DNA from 4 places in the Delftia sp. WSY_16 genome. Region 3 is predicted to be linked to each of the others. Evidence: predicted binding sites of a transcription regulator. Region 3 holds the regulator's gene; each other region holds the start of a gene.

Region 1 (4,358 bases), on a different contig from region 3:
TTGGCGGGCAGGGCATCCGTCTTCTGCAGCCAATCCACATCCGAGGCCTGCGCCACCGATGTCTCCCCCGCCTGCGCCACGGCCACCTTGGCGCCTGCGGCCTCGGGCAGCCAGGTGGGAATGCCCACGCCGCGCAGCACGTGGCCGCGCCCGGCCACCAACAGCACGGTCGTGCCGGGCTTGACTGCGGCCCTGGCCACCTCGGCCATGCTGGCGTCGCGGGCCAGCTGGATGCGGGCCATGGGCGCCAGCTGGGTGTCGGGCAGCAGGCCGCAGTGGCCTTCGCGGATGGCGTCGAGCTGGCGCTGCCAGGCTTCGGGCGGCAGGTGGGTGTCCAGGTTCTGGTTGCGCATGGCCTGCTTCATGTCGGCGCGGGGCAGGTTGCCGCCCAGCACGGGCACGCCTGCGCGCACGGCGGCCATGACCACGCCGCGGTAGCGCGGCCAGGGCCAGGCGGCGTCCTGCCATTGCAGGGCCTGCTGCACAGCGTCCTCGGAGGCATCGCGCGCCAGGCTGGCCGTGGAGCCCGTGCGCGGCGCCATCTCGATCACCAGCGCGGCCAGGCGCTCCTGCGTGGCCAGCTGCTGCACCGTGGCCTGTTGCCAGGCCTGGTGGGCCGCCGCATCGTGCTGCTCGCCCAGCAGCACGATGGGCGCGTCTGACCAGCGCTGCAACTGCTGCGTCCAGTCCCGCGCCGGGGCGGAGGAGCTGGCGCAGCCGGCAAGGGCTGCCGCCAGCCATGCGGCCGCTGCCAGGCCGGCAAGGCGCGGGGTGCGGATGAAGGGGCGGGGGATGGAGCGGACTTGCATGGCCCCATGCTAAACACTGGCCTTGCCCGGGGCCCCCATAGGCCCTGTGGGCATTGGGGGCAGTTGAAAGGATCCTAGGAATCGGGGCGGGGGCACGGCGCAAACGGGTGACGCTTGATTCAGGTCAAGACGCGCAAATGCGCCGTGGCTACAGTGCGACCATGCATGGCAAGCCCTCGCTTTCGACCAAGCTGCTGCTCATGGGCGCGGCCTGCCTGCTGGCGGCCGTGGCATCGATCGGCTTCACGCTGTGGGTGGCCTGGCAGCTGGAGGGCGGCGCGGCCGCCGTGAACGAGGCCGGGCGGCTGCGCATGAGCATGGTGCGCATGGCCATGGCGCGCCAGAACGAGGCGCCTGCGCAGTGGCAGGCGCGCGCGCAGCAGTTCGACGCCAGCCTGGACCTGCTGCGCAGCGGCGACATGTCGCGCCCGCTGTTCGTGCCCTGGAGCGACGAGGTCAGGGAGCGCTACGAGCGCATACGCCGCGACTGGAGCGCGCTGCACGCGCGCTGGCAGGCCGAGGACCAGGCCGATGCGCAGGCCATCATGGGCAGCGCCGACGCCTTCGTGCGCGAGGTGGACGGCTTTGTCGAGGCCATCGAGGACCGGCTCTCGCGCTGGACGGCCATCCTGCACCTGTTTCAGATGTGTCTGATGGCGCTGGCCATCATCGCGGCCGTGAGTTTCATGGCCACCAGCTACTGGCTGGTGCTGCATCCCGTGGGCCAGCTGCGCTCGGCGCTGGAGCGCATGCGGCGCGGACACCTGGACACGCGCATGAGCGTGGAGGTGGACGACGAGTTCGGCCAGCTGGCGGCCGGCTTCAACCTCATGGCCCAGTCGCTGCAAAGCTCGCACGCCGAACTGGAGGACAAGGTGCGCGAGAAGACCGCCAGCCTCAACGTGCAGCACCAGCAGCTGCAGGCGCTGTACGCGGTCAGCGTGCAGGCCTCCGAGGCGGCCAGCCTCCAGGCCCTGGCCGAAGGGTTCGTGCGCCAGATCCGTGTGGCAGCCCAGGCCGATGCGGCCACGGTGCGCTGGTCCGACGAGGCCAACGAGCGCTACGTGCTGCTGGCCGGCGACGGCCTGCCCCAGTCCATGTCGGTGCAGGAGCACTGCCTGCACACGGGCGCCTGCCTGTGCGGCCAGCCGCGCGAGCAGGCGCGGCTGCGCGTGATCCCCATCACCCCGGCCAGCGACCTGCAACTGCCCCACTGCCGCGAGGCCGGCTTCGAGACCGTGGTCAGCATCCCCGTGCAACTGCAGCAGCGCCTGCTGGGCGAGGTCAACCTGTTCTTTCGCTCCAGCGTGGTGCTCACGGACGACATGCGCGACCTGCTGTCCGCCATGGCGCGCCACCTGGCCAGTGCCATGGAAAGCCTGCGCGCCACGGCGCTGGAGCGCGAAGCCGCCGTGGCCGAGGAGCGCGGCCTGATCGCGCGCGAGCTGCATGACTCCATTGCCCAGTCGCTGGCCTTTCTCAAGATCCAGACCCAGCTGCTGCGCGACGCCGTGGCCAAGGGCCGCGACGAGGCGCGCGACCGCAGCCTGGGCGAGCTGGAAGTGGGCGTGCGCGAATGCTATGCCGACGTGCGCGAGCTGCTGGTGCATTTCCGCACGCGCACCAGCGCCGAGGACATCGAGGCCGCGCTGCGCGCCACGCTGTCCAAGTTCGAGCACCAGACGGGCATTGCCACCTCGCTGAGCATGACGGGCCAGGGCCTGCCGCTGGCGCCCGATGTGCAGATCCAGGTGCTGCACATGGTGCAGGAGGCGCTGTCCAACGTGCGCAAGCACGCGGGTGCCAGGCATGTGCAGCTGCGCGTGGGGCGCCACCCCTGGCGCTTCGAGGTCAGCGACGACGGCTGCGGCTTCGTCCCCGCCGACGTGGCGCCGGACTCGCTGCATGTGGGCCTGGGCATCATGCGCGAGCGCGCCCTGCTGGCGCAGGCGCTGGTCCATGTCCACTCCCGCCCCGGCGAGGGCACGCGCGTGCTGATCGAGCTGCCGCCGTCGGCCTCGGCCGGCGCGCCAGCGCAGGCCCTCCCCTCGAACGCGTGACACGCTCCCGGAAGAAAAAAGCTGCCCCATGTCCTTCTCCAGCCCCATCTCCGTCTTCGTCATCGACGACCACACGCTGTTCCGCCGCGGCCTGATCGCCCTCATCGCCCAGGACGCAGGCCTGCGCGTGGTCGGCGAGGCCGGCGACGCGGGCGAGGCCCTGCGCCTGGTGCCCGCGCTGGCGCCCCAGGTCATCCTGCTGGACAACCACCTGCCCGGTGTGCTGGGCGTCGATGCCATCGCGGGCCTGCGGGCCGCATCGCCCGGCAGCCGCGTCGTCATGCTCACCGTGAGCGAGGACGGCCAGGACCTGGCGGCCGCGCTGCGCAACGGCGCCCAGGGCTATCTGCTCAAGACCATCGACGGCGACCTGCTGTCCGAGGCCCTGCGCCGCGCCGCGCGCGGCGAGCCCGTAGTCAGCCCCGAGATGATGGGCAAGCTGGTGGCCGCCTTCCAGTCCCAGGGCGCGCCCGAGCCCCAGGCGCCCGAGCCGGACGAGGCCCCGGCCTCGCCGCTGTCCCCGCGCGAGGAAGAGGTGCTGGTCCAGATCGCCCGAGGCGCCAGCAACAAGGAAATCGCCCGCACGCTGGACATTGCCGAGACCACGGTCAAGATCCACGTCCAGCACATCCTGCGCAAGCTGGGCCTGAGCTCGCGCGTGCAGGCGGCGGTGTATGCGTCGGAGCGGCAGCGGGATTAGCGGCCTACGCTGTGGCTGAAGCCCACCCATCCCCCGCACACCGCAGCGCCCACACCCACGCCAGCGCGGCCGCCACGGCCAGGCCGGTGAGCATGGCCGCTGCGCCCATGGCGTCCAGCGCCACGCCGGCGGCCAGCGGCACCAGCATGCGGCTGGCGGCGAACAGGCTGGCCTGCAGGCCGTAGTCGAAGGCCTGCCAGCGCGGGCGGGCGAATTGCATCATCAGTCCGAAGACGCAGGCCGAGGAGGCGCCCATGGCTGCTGCCACGCAGGCCACGGCCGCGACCAGGCCCGGGGCCGGGGCGCCGGCTGCGATGACGGCCGCCAGCAGCGCCAGCGCCGCCACGTTGCCGCCCGCATACAGGGGCAGGGCGCGCCGGGTGCCCAGGCGGCGCGTGAGCAGGGGCGAGGCCGCGCCCGCCAGCGCAGCCACCACGCCGCCGCCCATGCCGGCCAGCAGGGCGGCCTGGGCGGGCGCGAAGCCGTGGTCCAGCATCAGCGGCTTGAGGTAGAACCAGGCCGCGCCGATGAAGGGAAAGTAGCTGACCAGCACCAGGGCCCAGCGCCAGGCGCCGGGCTGGGCGCCATAGCCGCGGACCATGGCGGCCAGTCCAGCTTTGGGCGCAGGCAGCAGCACAGGCGAGGGCGCCTCCCCGGGCTCATGACGCACCACCCAGGCCAGCAGCAGGGCGCCCAGCGCCAGCGCGCCCGCCAGGCACAGGAAGGGCGCGCGCCAGCCCCATTTCGCCTGCATGAGCAGCATCATCCCGCCGCCCACGATGGCGCCCA
Region 2 (4,358 bases), on a different contig from region 3:
GCACGGTCTCGCTGCGCGAGCGGCTGGCCCTGGCCGCCTTCACGGCCGGGCTGCATGGCGAGCCGCGCAGCGCCGTCTTCTATGCGAAGGCGCTGGCGGCCGAAGATGCGGAACTGGCTGCCGCCGTGGCATCCGAAGTCGTGCGGGGCCGTGCACAAAGCCTTCAGCCCGGCAGCGGCCCGCACGGGCCGTACGGCCGCTACCCGGCAGGCCCGCTGAGCCGCGAAGACCAGAGCGGCCCCGCCTATGCCGTGGACCCGGCCCATGCCGCGCTGCTGGGCGCGCGCCTGGCCGCGGCGCTGGCCCATGCGCACCTGCTGGCCTACCACCCGCGCGACGCCAGCGCCGGGGCCCTGCAGGCGCTGCAACAGGCGGGCTGGAGCGAGACGGACATCGTCATCGTGTCCCAGCTGGCGTCCTTCCTGTCCTTCCAGATCCGCGTGGTCGCGGGGTTGCGCGTGCTGACTGCACGCCCCGCGTCCCCGGCAGCCCATCAACCCACCCTGCAAGCCCAGCCATGACCTCAACGAACTCCGCCGCTCCCCAGGTCTTCACCCAGGAACAGCTCGACTGGCTGCCATGGATTGAGCCGCTGGACGAAAGCGAGCTGACCGAACGCCACCATGCAGGCCTGGTCGATGCCTCACGCGCGCAGTCGCCCTACTTCCGCCTGCTGGCGCGCGACCCCGACACGCTGGGCGCACGCACGCGCACCGACAAGGACATCTTCTACAACCCCGACGCCGGCCTGCCGCGTGCCGAGCGGGAGCTGGCGGCCGCTGCCACCTCGCGCGCCAATGGCTGCATCTACTGCGCCTCGGTCCATGCGCGCTTTGCCACGCACTTCTCGCGCCGGGGCGGCGACGTGCAGCGCCTGCTCGACGAGGGTCCGGGCACGGACCTGGGGCCGCGCTGGAACGCCATCGTCACGGCGGCCGTGGCGCTGACCCAGACGCCGCCTGCGCTGGAGCCCGCCCACATCGATGCGCTGCGCGCCGCCGGCCTGGACGATGCCGCCATCTCCGATGTGCTGCACGGCACGGCCTTCTTCAACTGGGCCAACCGGCTCATGCTGTCGCTGGGCGAGCCACGGACCACCGCATGAGGGCTTTCGCCCTCACCACAGGCCCAGCAGCTTCCACCAGGCGCTGCCGACCACGGCAAAGACCAGCAGCTCGATCACGCACATGGCCGCGCCCACGCGCCACCAGTTGCCCAGCGTGACATAGCCGCTTCCGAAGATGATGGGCGAAGTGCCGGTGGCGTAGTGGGTCAGCGTCATCATGATGGCCGAGCCGGCCGTCATCATCAGCATGAAGGGCACGACATAGTCGGCCGGAATCAGCTGCCCGCCCACGGTCAGGAAGGCCAGCATCATGGCGCTGATGTGGGCCGTGGTGCTGGCGAACAGGTAATGCGAGAACACGAACACGCCCACCAGGATGGCCGCCACCGGCAGCCAGTCCAGACCGCTGGCGACGATGGCGTTCTTCATGCCCACCGCGAACCAGGACACCACGCCCAGCTTGTTGAGCTGCTCGGCCAGCATGACCAGGGCGCCGAACCACACCAGCGTGTCCCAGGCGCTTTTCTCGGACAGCACGTCATCCCAGTCGATGGTGCCCGTGATGATCAGCACGAACAGGCCCAGGAAGGCGACCACCGTCGGGTCCAGCGTGAAGGCAGGCCCGAACAGCATCTGCGGCACGTTGGCCCACAGCAGCAGCATCAGGCCGAAGGTGCCCAGCATCACGCGCTCCTTGCCCGACAGCGGCCCCATGCGGGCCATCTCGCTGCGCGCGTACTCCACGGCATTGGGCGTGGCCTTGAGTTCGGGAGGCGACAGCAGGTAGATCACCAGCGGCATCAGCAGCAGGCACAGCAGGCCCGGCAGCAGCATGTACAGCGCCCAGGTGGTCCAGCTCAGGTGCAGGGCCTGGCCCGTGGCCTTGGCCACGAAGTCCACCACCAGCGGATTGGGCGCCGTGGCGGTCAGGAACATGGCCGAGGTGATGGGATTGGCGTGGTAGTTGACCAGGGCCAGATAGGTGCCCACCTTGCCCTGCGTACCCTTGGCCGGGTCCGACTCGAAGGCATTGGCGATGGACTTCATGATGGGGTGCACGATACCGCCGCCGCGCGCCGTGTTGCTGGGCGTGAACGGTGCCAGCACCAGCTCGCAGATCGCCAGGCCGTAGCCGATGCCGATGGTCCGCTTGCCCAGCAGCGCGATGAACATCAGTCCGATGCGGTTGCCCAGCCCCGTCTTCTTGAGGCCGCGCGAGATCAGGATGGCCACCACGATCAACCATATCAGCGGGCTGGAAAAGCTGCTCAGCGCATCGGTGACTGCGCCCTTGGACGAGCCTGACGTGACCTGGGACAGCGAGACGATCACGATGGCCATCAAGGCCATCACGCCAATGGGCATGACCTTGAGGATGATGGCCACGATGGTGGTCAGGAAAATGGCCACCAGCTGCCAGGCCTTGGGCGTCAGCCCCTCGGGCACGGGCACCAGCAGCAGCCCGAACAGCACGGCGGTGGCGATCAGCGCCGGCACCAGCCGGAACGGCACGGCCGACTTGAAGTAGCGGAACAGCGAGGCAATCTTCTCGAGCATGTGGATCCTTTGCGTTGCCGGAGCGGCGCCGAGAGAGCATGGCCTGCCGGGAGCAAAAGCCCACCAGCCTGCACGGGCACTGGCGGCCGCGCCGCATGACTGACATCATGATGCAGTGCAGCATGAGCCCGGCTTCCAGCGGGCGCCTGCGCCACCGAAGTTTGACAGGCATCAAGGCCGGGCCAGTAAACCTGGCGACCCAGGCCACCGAGCCCCGCTCACATGACAGCATCCCCAGACCGGGTGCCTTTCGCCCCGGTGTACCCATGCAGTGAAAAAAGGAGAAAAGCCGACATGCCAGCCAACCGATTCTTGCCCGAGGAATGGGAATGCCGGCTCCAGGAGATCGACCTGGAGATCGCCCGCCACGCCGTCATCTGCAAGATCCCGCTGCTGCAGGCCGGCGTGGTGGAGCGCGTGCTGGCCGATGACGCCAGCGTCTGCGGCGGCGGCCACGAGGCCGCTTTCAAGACCCTGCGCGGCCTCTTGTACATGCACTACACCGAGCTGCTGCACATCAGCGAGGTGCTCAGCCCCGATGCCGCCCAGGAAATCGCCCACCGCGTGCGCCTGCGGCTGGGCCAGCGCATCGGCAACCAGCTGGGCGGCTGATGCCGGGCTGTCTGCCTGGCCTTTGCCCTGGCGCGAGGGCATGAAAAAAGGGCTACGACAGTTGTCGTAGCCCTTTTCAATTTGGTTGCGCGAGAAGGATTTGAACCTCCGACCTTTGGGTTATGAGCCCAACGAGCTACCAGACTGCTCCATCGCGCGGTATTCCAAAATTATAGCAGATTATTCAGCTGCCTTGGCTTCGGCGGCGCCTTCTTCAGCGCGCTCGACCAGTTCCACGAAGGCCATGGGGGCGTTGTCGCCCACGCGGAAGCCCATCTTCAGGATACGGGTGTAGCCACCAGGACGCTTTGCGAAGCGGGGGCCCAGCTCGTTGAAGAGCTTGGTCACGCTGTCGCGGTCGCGCAGGCGGTCGAATGCCAGGCGGCGGTTGGCAACGGTGTCGACCTTGGCCAGGGTGATCATGGGCTCGATCACGCGGCGCAGTTCCTTGGCCTTGGGAACGGTGGTCTTGATGGCTTCGTGCTCGATGAGCGAATTCATCATGTTCTTCAGCATCGCCAGGCGGTGCGAAGAGGTGCGATTGAGTTTGCGGAGGCCGTGACCGTGACGCATGGTGCTTTATTCCTAAAATATGTAATTAGGGCTTGCGCAAACAAGGATGCAAGCCTGGACCCGTTACCGGATCTGCAGCTTGCCTCAACCGAATTTGCGCAAGTTGTTGATTAATTCGGGCAGCCGTATCAGGTACTGCCCGAGGCACTGAGGCTCTCCAAAAAGGAGAGCCCGCAATTATAGTGCTTAGCGCTTTTCCAGGCCAGCAGGCGGCCAGTTCTCCAGCTTCATGCCCAGCGTCAGACCGCGGGAAGCCAGGACTTCCTTGATCTCGTTGAGCGACTTGCGACCCAGGTTGGGGGTCTTGAGTAGCTCGTTTTCGGTACGCTGGATCAGGTCGCCGATGTAGTAGATGTTCTCTGCCTTGAGGCAGTTGGCCGAACGCACGGTGAGTTCCAGCTCGTCCACGGGACGCAGCAAGATGGGATCAAAGGCGGTTGCGGCACCACGGCCACCGGCCGGAGCATCGAAGACGCTGGCGATATCGCCGCCGTCCAGCTGAGCGAACACGGCGAGCTGTTCCACCAGGATCTTGGCGGAGGCGCGCACG
Region 3 (4,358 bases):
CGCGGTGCTTGCCTCCTATGTCTGGGGCATGTCGCACAAAGACGGCGCAGTCCGTCAATAAGGACAGGGGGCGGCGCTGCGGCGCCGCCTTTTTGCCTTTTGAGTTTTCAGATATTCCAAAAAACCAAGGAACCCACCATGAAGCCCGAGAACGGGGATGATGCCGGGAAGCCTCCCCGCAAAGTCATTCCGATCACGCCTGCCGACCCGGACCCGGGCCAGCTGGTGTCGATGTTCGAGTCCGAGAAGAAGGTCTACCCGCGCTCCATCAGCGGTGTCTTCGCACGCTGGCGATGGGCTCTGGTGTTTCTCACCCAACTGGTTTTCTATGGCCTGCCCTGGCTGGAATGGGGGCAGCGCCAGATGGTGCTGTTCGACCTGGGTGCGCGGCGCTTTTACCTGTTCGGGCTGGTGCTGTACCCGCAGGATTTCATCTACCTGGCGGGCCTGCTGATCATCTCGGCGCTGGCGCTGTTCCTGTTCACGGCCGTGGCCGGTCGCCTGTGGTGCGGCTTTTCCTGCCCGCAGACGGTCTACACCGAAATCTTCATGTGGGTGGAGCGCAAGGTCGAGGGCGACCGCAGCGCGCGCATGCGCCTGGACAAGAACGGCTGGACCTTTGAAAAGCTCTGGAAGAAGTCGCTCAAGCAGTTGCTGTGGATTGCCATTGCCCTGTGGACCGGCTTCACCTTCGTGGGCTACTTCGTGCCCATCCGCGAGCTGGGCGGCGAGCTGCTGGCGCTGCAGGGCAGCTGGCAGGTCTTCTGGGTGCTGTTCTACGGCTTCGCCACCTATGGCAACGCCGGCTACATGCGCGAGCAGGTCTGCAAGTACATGTGCCCCTATGCGCGCTTTCAGAGCGCCATGTTCGACCGCGACACCATGATCGTCAGCTACGACACGGGCCGGGGCGAGCCGCGCGCGCCTCGCACCAAGAAGGTGGACTACAAGGCCCAGGGCCTGGGCGACTGTATCGACTGCAAGATGTGCGTGCAGGTCTGCCCCGTGGGCATCGACATCCGCAACGGCCTGCAGTACGAATGCATAGGCTGCGGTCTGTGCATAGACGCCTGCAATTCCATCATGGACAAGATGGAGTATCCGCGCGGCCTCATCCGGCTGACCACGCAGAACGCCATGGCCGGCCTGTGGCGGCGGGCCCAGGTGCTGCGCCGCATCTTCCGTCCGCGCGTGCTGGTCTACTCGGCCGTGCTGATCGGCCTGAGCATGGCCATGATCGTGAGCCTGGCGCTGCGCCAGTCGGTCAAGGTCGACGTGATACGCGACCGGGCGTCGCTGTCGCGCATCGTCGCGGGCGGCAAGCTGGAAAATGTCTACCGCCTGCAGATCATGAATGCCACCGAGCAGGCCCAGCGCTACCGCATCAGCGCCCATGGCCTCGACGGGCTGGAGCTGGCGTCCGAGCAGGAGGTCGAGGTCGGCCCGGCCGAGACGCGCGGCATTGCGGCGCGGCTGCAGATTCCCTACGGTTCCGCCGAGCCGGGCTCGCACACCGTATTCTTCGATATCGATGCCGTGCATTCAGGCGCGGGACGCGCGTCCGAAAAGGCCGTCTTCCTGGTGCCCCGGTGATATGTCTGGCCGGCACCGCCCAGGCTGCGCCGGCTGTTTGAAAGAAAGAGGTTATCCATGTCTTCCAGTCCCGCAGTCTCCGCGCCCGCCACGGCCCCTTCGCATCCGGACGCCGGCAAGCCCTGGTGGAAGTTCGCCCATGTCTGGCTCGTGGTGGCCGGCCCGGCCGCCGTCGTGGTGGCTGGCGTGGTCACGGCCGTCATTGCGATCAATGGCGCCGATCCCGTGATCGATCCTGACTATTACCGCAATGGCATCACCATCAACGAGCGTGCCGATGGCGTGCGCGAAGTGCCCAAGAGCCTGGCGCCCGCGGTCACCGGCCGCAACCACGCGGCCACGCCCGCGCAGGACCATCCCACGGACCGCTGAAGGCAGGAAAATGCCGTGCACAAGGCCGCAGTCGCGGCCTTTTTGCATGGTGGATGGCATCTCCAGCATGCGCGAGGGCCAAGGGTTTCCTACAGGCAGTGCAGGGTGCGCAGGGCTTGGCACGGTGCGCGGGCGGCGCGCACAATGAAAGCCACCCCTCGACAGCTCAAGGAGATCGCTGATGTTGGCCCAACGCTGGATGTGGATTGCCTGGCCGGCCTTTCTGGCCGCCGCCGTGATGGAGATGCTGGTATTCGCCTTCGTGGACCCGCTGGAGCTGCACTGGCTCGGCGACCTGGGCTGGTCGCGGCAGGGAATCTACACGCTGGCCTTCTTCGCCTTCTGGGGCGTGACCATGCTGTCCAGCCTCATGACCACCATGCTGGGACGCTCCACGCACGATCTCAACGACGGCGTGGTCTCCGAGCCGGACCCAAATCTGGCCATGCAGGGCCTGGGGCGCGATTGAACCTGCGTGCACTGCAATGGCAATGAACAAGGCCCGCGACAGCGGGCCTTGTTCATTGCCGGGGGGCGGGGCCTTGCGGCCTCACTGGCACTGCTGGCTGTTGACAATGCGCTTGAGCGCGTCCGTGTCCAGGATGCGCAGATGGCGCTGGCGCACCTCGATGATGTTTTCTTCGGCAAACTTCGAGAAGGTGCGGCTCACCGTCTCCAGCTTCAGGCCAAGGTAGCTGCCGATTTCCTCGCGCGTCATGCGCAGCACCAGTTCCGACTTGGAAAAGCCCCGGGCGTGCAGGCGCTGCACCAGGTTGAGCACGAAGGCGGCCAGGCGCTCCTCGGCACGCATGCTGCCCAGCAGCAGCATCACGCCATGCTCGCGCACGATCTCGCGGCTCATGACCTTGTGCACATGGTTTTGCAGGGCCGTGACCTCGCGCGACAGGTCCTCCAGCTTGTCGAAGGGCATGACGCAGACCTCGGCGTCTTCCAGCGCGACCGCATCGCAGGTGTGGTGGTCGTTGACGATGCCATCCAGGCCGATGATCTCGCCGGCCATCTGAAAGCCCGTGACCTGGTCGCGCCCGTCCTCGGTGGCCACGCAGGTCTTGAAGAAGCCCGTGCGGATGGCGTACAGCGAGGTGAAGGACTCACCGTTGCGAAACAGCAGGCCGCCGCGCTTGACCTTGCGGCGCGTGGCCACGATGTCGTCGATGCGCTGCATCTGCTCGGCATCCAGGCCCATGGGCATGCACAGCTCGCGCAGGTTGCAATTGGAACAGGATGCTTTGATGGTCTGAAGGTTCATGGAGTAAACATCAGCGGCGCAGCAGTGCGCCGGCGGTGACCTCGTGGATGGCGATGAGTTGGATCAAATTGTCGCAGCACTGCCGCGAACAACTCTTGATATGAGTCAAGGACGCGGCCAATGGGCTGCGGCACAGTGGACGACATTAGAGGAAAAAACCCATGACCGCTGTCACCCCAGAGCTGCTGCGTCGCTTCGACGTACCGGGGCCCCGATACACCTCGTTCCCCACGGCCGATCGTTTCGTGGAGGCTTTCGGTGCTGAAGACTATATCCTGGCACTTGAGCACCGCAAATCGAGTACCGCAGCGCGGGCCATGCCTTTGTCGCTGTATGTGCATGTGCCGTTCTGCGAGTCGCTGTGCTACTACTGCGCCTGCAACAAGATCGTGACGCGCCACCACGATCGCGCGGCCGTCTACCTGGACTACCTGGCGCGCGAGATGGCCTTGCACACGGCCCATTGCGGCAAGGGCCAGGCCGTCAGCCAGCTGCACCTGGGCGGCGGCACGCCCACCTTCTTCTCGGACGATGAACTGCGCACGCTGATGGCCCTGCTGCGCGAGCATTTCAAGCTGGAGCCGGGCGGCGAATACTCCATCGAGGTCGATCCGCGCACCGTCAGCGTCGAACGCCTGGCCGTGCTCAAGGAACTGGGCTTCAACCGCCTGAGCTTCGGCGTGCAGGACTTCGACGAACAGGTGCAGATCGCCGTGCACCGCGTGCAGCCGGCCGAGCAGGTGTTCGCGCTGGTGGCAGCGGCACGGCAGCTGGGCTTTGCCTCCATCAACGTGGACCTGATCTACGGCCTGCCCAAGCAGACGCCCGAGTCCTTCGAGCGCACGCTGGCCCAGGTCAATGCGCTGCGGCCCGACCGCATCGCGCTCTATGCCTATGCCCACCTGCCCGAGCGCTTCAAGCCGCAGCGGCGCATCGCGGCCGAGGACCTGCCCCAGGGCGCCGACAAGCTGGCCATGCTCTCGCGCTCCATCGCGGCCTTCATGGACGGCGGCTATGTCTACGTCGGCATGGACCACTTCGCCTTGCCCGAGGACGCGCTGGCCGTGGCCAAGCGCCAGGGCCGGCTGCATCGCAACTTCCAGGGCTACAGCACCCAGCCCGA
Region 4 (4,358 bases), on a different contig from region 3:
CTTCCACGTTGCGCCACTGGACGACGGCTTCCTCGTCGCGCCAGGTGGTGACGGACATGACTTTCTCGGGGTTGAGCGTGCTCTGGAAGCATTCCACGGAGATGAACCCCTCCATGGGCTTGAGCATGGGGGTGAGCTTGTTGACCAGGTCCACATAGGTCTGGTTCTGGCCGGGCAAGGCCTGCAGTTCGAACAGTACGACAACCATCTTCAACTCTCCTTTTTTCGGGAACAGAGATTCCGGCGCCGCGCAGCGGCGGCTCCGGCGTGGGGGAAATGGGTGAATGGGCGGCGCCGCAGGTTCAGCGGCTGCGCTCCAGGTGGGTCAGCCAGGCGGCCAGCACATCGCGCGCGGCCAGCGCCAGCAGGCCGCCGTATTTCTGGGCATCGGCACGCAGCGTGCGCGGGTCCACCTTGGCCATGCCGAGCTCACAGGCATGGCCGACCAGCCAGCGCTCCAGCCGGGCCGCGTCGGCCTCCAGATGGAATTGCAGGCCCAGCACCTGCGAGCCGACTGCGAAGGCCTGGTTGGCGCCGATGGCGGTGCCGGCCAGGTGCACGGCGCCTTCGGGAATGTCGAACTGGTCGCCATGCCAATGGAGCACGGGCACGCCGTCCAGTTTGGCGAGGGGCGAGGCAAGGCCGGCGTCGGTAAGCGTGAGCGGCGAAAAGCCGATTTCCTTGACGCCCAGCGGATAGACCCTGGCGCCCAGCGCGCGCGCAATGAGCTGGGCGCCCAGACAGATGCCCAGCAGCGGCTTGCCGCTGTCCAGCCAGCGGCGCACGGCCGCCAGCTCCTGGACGACGAAGGGATAAAGCGCCTCGTCATAGGCACCTATGGGGCCGCCCAGCACGACCAGCAGGTCGGCACGGCCCAGGTCCAGGGTGTCAAGCTCGCCGATGCTGGGATCGACGTACTGCACTTCGTAGCCGCGGCTGGCGAACTCGGCATGCAGGGTGCCCAGGTCTTCGAAGTGGATGTGGCGCAGCGCGATGGCTTTTTTCATGGGAGGAACTCAGGTGGATACAGGAGGTTGGCTTGGAACGTGCGGAGCCCGTCAGGCGCCGGGCTTGAGATCGACGTGGATATGGCCTGCCGAGGGGAAGGTGCAGCAGGCCAAGGCATAGCCGGCTTCCTTTTCCCTGTCGCTGAGGCAAAAGTCCGCCTCCAGCCGTGAACTGCCTCCCGTGATGCGGATGCGGCAGCTGCCGCAGATGCCGGCCCGGCACTGGCTGCGGATGGCAATGCCCACGCCTTCCAGGATCTCCAGCAGGCTTTTGCCGGACGCGGCTTCGACAATCTGCCCGCTGTGCGCGATCTGCAGCTGGCATGCCTGCGCGGTCTCGCCTGGCTGGGCGGTGGATGCGGCAGGCGGCGTGAAGGCCTCGATATGCTGTATGGCACCGGGAAAGCAGGCCCGCGCATGCTCGCGAAAGGTCTGCGCAAAGGCGTGGCCGCCACAGATGACGACCGCCTGGGGCTGGCCCAGCGCCAGCAGGGACTGCTGCGAGGGGCGGCCCGGCACGAAGGGCCCGTGGGCGGCAATGTCTTCACGCGTGATGTGGATACGCAGGTCGAACCAGGGGGCCGTTTCGCACAGCTGCTGCAGCTCCTGCAGGAACGGAATGTCGGCCATGCGCGCAAAGCACAGCAGCAGCGTGGTGCGGGGCACGCGCCGGCCCTGCTGGCGCAGCCGGTCCAGTTCGCGCAGCAGCGCCAGCGGCAAGGTCAGGCCGATGCCGCCGGCCAGCATGACCAGGGAGTCCAGGCCCAGCACCAGGTCGGCCGTGATGTCGCCGGCCACGCCGCCCAGCGGCAGCGTGGAGCCTGCGCGCAGCACCGCATGCATGTGGTCGGAGACGCTGCCCCGGCCCGAGCTTTTGACGGCAATGTCGAACTGGCCGGCGCCGTCGTGCTCGCTGCAGGGCTCGTAGCGGGTGATGGAGTACAGCCGCTGCTGCATGGTGCCACTGGCGTCGGCATGCTCGATGGCCACATGCCGGCCGGGCCGCAGGCCGCCGAGGAATTGCGCCGAGGCGCCCTGCACGCGCAGGGTGTAGACCATGACGCCGCCCGCCTCTGCCCGTGCAGCGGCGCAGCGCGCGAGCATGCTGCCTGCCTGGAGGGCGGCGCTCATGCCTGCATCTCCTCGAGGACCGAGGACACCAGCGCCACGCTGCCGCCCAGGTTGCGGCCCGCCAGGCCGATGCGGTCGATCAGGCTTTGCACCGAGTCGGTGTAGACGCCGATCTCGTTGCTGTCGCCCACGTCGTGCAGGATGTCGCGCGCATGCGGCATGCCGACCATGGTGAAGACGGTGGACCAGGCGCCCAGTTCGTTGTTGGCGAACATCTGCACGGTCTTGAGGATGATGGAGCGCAGGTAGCTGCGCTCGCGGTTGCTCAGGCCCTGGACGATGTCGGTGGCCACCGAGCTGAAGACGCTGGAGTGGCTCCATTCGTCCACGGCGTGGGTGCGCGTGACCTCGTGGCAGATGGGCTGGATGCTGCGGTCCTCGGCCATGGTCTTGAGGTAGTCGGTGATCAGGGTCTCGCTGGCGCAGGCAATGGCGAAGCGGGCCAGGCGGCGCTCCCATTCCGCGCCGCACTGCGCCAGCACGCCGTTGCGCCAGCCGACGAGGTTGAAGTCCGCGTAGTCCAGCGGCGCCAGGCCGCGCATCTCGTAGATGTAGTTGCAGGCCATGATGGACATGCGGGTGTGCAGGGCCTCGTCCAGCAGGGCCTGGGACATGACGTCCTGCAGCAGCGCCCGGTTGGCGCTGGGCGGCGGGGTCTTGATGATGTCCTCGCAGGCCGGCGTGACCACGTTGCACTCGATGTAGATGGTCTTGAGGTTGTAGATGCCCCAGGCGTAGGACAGGCATTGGTCGCGCAGGTGCTGTGGCGCCTCCACCCATGCCTGGTGATCGCGAAACGGCAGCAGCGAGGCGGTGAAGTCCTGCCGGGCGGGGTCGAACGCCAAGCCGCAGTAATCAGGCAGGTCCTGATTCACGGCCGCTCTTGACTTCCAGAGCAGGGACAGCTTTTTGAGCGCATCGCGCACGGCGTCATCTGTCCGAGAGATATCGAGATTCATTTTTCAACTCCGTGTGATTGAACTTGATTGATCTGAGTCAAATCGCCTATTCCCTCCCCCCGCTTTCTCCATCTGCCGCAATCACCAATGGTGCCGCAAATGGCACTGCAATTGACGCTGCAGATGGCAGATACGTTGTCATGGATTTCTTCACTCTGTCATATTCCACCTTGAATCAATCTCCCCGACTGCAGATTGCGGATGATTCCTGGCGGTATTGGATCTCATGACTTTCAACGTCTGGCGGCGAATTCTATGGAGAGAGCGTGGATTCAAACAGACCTATTTTCGCCAATGAACCAGACCGCTTTTTTCAACGGTTTACATTGGCATGCCACCTTAATTGGTCTGCTCACCCGCTGAAACATGGTCGGAATCAAGGCAGCTGCACTTTGTAGACTGCCCATTACCGATGCGCCCTGGTTTCCAAATCCTTCCATAACCCGGGCGCTGCCGATTCCCGTGCTTCAGCGCCTCCAAGACAGCCAATGCGACATGGACGATTTATCGCTCCCCAGAATCAATTCCCTGGAACTCCAACACGCGGACAGCGAGGCCTGGGACGCCATAGCGGCCGAGCGGACACGGCAGGCGCGTTCGATTGAATTGATTGCCTCTGAAAACTTCGTGAGCCGCGCGGTGATGGAGGCACAGGGCTCGGTGCTGACCAACAAATACGCCGAGGGCTATCCCGGCGTGCGCTACTACGGCGGCTGCGCCAATGCCGATGCCGTGGAGAACCTGGCCATTGCGCGTGCCAAGGCGCTGTTCGGCTGCGCGCACGCCAACGTGCAGCCGCACTCGGGCAGCCAGGCCAACCAGGGCGTGTACCTGGCGTTCCTGGAGCCCGGCGACAAGATCATGGGGCTGGACCTGCGCTCGGGCGGGCACCTGACGCACGGCTCCAGCGTGAGCGTGTCGGGCAAGTGGTTCCAGTCCATCAGCTACGAGGTGGACGCCCGCTCCCAACTCATCGACATGGACCAGGTGCGGCGCATTGCGCTGAAGGAGCGGCCCAGGCTCATCATTGCCGGAGGCTCGGCCTATTCACGGCAGATGGACTGGGCCGAGTTCCGGCGCATTGCCGACCGGGTGGGCGCCATCTTCATGGCCGACATCGCGCACGTGGCGGGGCTGGTGGCCGCGGGCGTGTTCCCCTCGCCCGTGGAGCACGCCCATGTGACCACGACCACCACGCACAAGACGCTGCGCGGGCCGCGCGGCGGCATGATCCTCTCGGCCGACGCCGAGATCGCCAGGC

The links. The regulator FNR, encoded in region 3, switches genes on or off when oxygen is low (the NO sensors DNR and NnrR bind a similar motif). The targets are predictions, from matches to a motif close to TTGATNNNNATCAA.
Region 1: ACF8O7_RS02280 (type IV pili methyl-accepting chemotaxis transducer N-terminal domain-containing protein) is a predicted target of FNR. The motif match lies at 924-937, and genes of this name have one in related genera.
Region 2: ACF8O7_RS02575 (DASS family sodium-coupled anion symporter) is a predicted target of FNR. The motif match lies at 2,785-2,798, and genes of this name have one in related genera.
Region 4: ACF8O7_RS21665 (diiron oxygenase) is a predicted target of FNR. The motif match lies at 3,125-3,138, and genes of this name have one in related genera.

Annotation. Positions count from the first base shown of each region.
Region 1 is NZ_JBICKS010000003.1:329,266-333,623, reverse strand. Features, by position in the region: gene ACF8O7_RS02285 (ChaN family lipoprotein) at 1-809, opposite strand, end outside; gene ACF8O7_RS02280 (type IV pili methyl-accepting chemotaxis transducer N-terminal domain-containing protein) at 971-2,869, shown strand; gene ACF8O7_RS02275 (response regulator) at 2,898-3,569, shown strand; gene ACF8O7_RS02270 (MFS transporter) at 3,574-4,358, opposite strand, start outside.
Region 2 is NZ_JBICKS010000003.1:398,112-402,469, forward strand. Features, by position in the region: gene ACF8O7_RS02565 (CMD domain protein) at 1-521, shown strand, start outside; gene ACF8O7_RS02570 (alkylhydroperoxidase domain protein) at 518-1,105, shown strand; gene ACF8O7_RS02575 (DASS family sodium-coupled anion symporter) at 1,118-2,623, opposite strand; gene ACF8O7_RS02580 (hypothetical protein) at 2,918-3,235, shown strand; tRNA gene ACF8O7_RS02585 (tRNA-Met) at 3,318-3,394, opposite strand; gene rplQ (50S ribosomal protein L17) at 3,416-3,808, opposite strand; gene ACF8O7_RS02595 (DNA-directed RNA polymerase subunit alpha) at 3,995-4,358, opposite strand, start outside.
Region 3 is NZ_JBICKS010000005.1:97,711-102,068, forward strand. Features, by position in the region: gene ccoP (cytochrome-c oxidase, cbb3-type subunit III) at 1-61, shown strand, start outside; gene ccoG (cytochrome c oxidase accessory protein CcoG) at 139-1,593, shown strand; gene ACF8O7_RS03555 (FixH family protein) at 1,651-1,965, shown strand; gene ACF8O7_RS03560 (hypothetical protein) at 2,147-2,434, shown strand; gene fnr (fumarate/nitrate reduction transcriptional regulator Fnr) at 2,516-3,235, opposite strand; gene hemN (oxygen-independent coproporphyrinogen III oxidase) at 3,397-4,358, shown strand, end outside.
Region 4 is NZ_JBICKS010000040.1:433,593-437,950, reverse strand. Features, by position in the region: gene ACF8O7_RS21680 (antibiotic biosynthesis monooxygenase) at 1-208, opposite strand, end outside; gene ACF8O7_RS21675 (glutamine amidotransferase) at 303-1,007, opposite strand; gene ACF8O7_RS21670 (2Fe-2S iron-sulfur cluster-binding protein) at 1,059-2,138, opposite strand; gene ACF8O7_RS21665 (diiron oxygenase) at 2,135-3,097, opposite strand; gene ACF8O7_RS21660 (serine hydroxymethyltransferase) at 3,593-4,358, shown strand, end outside.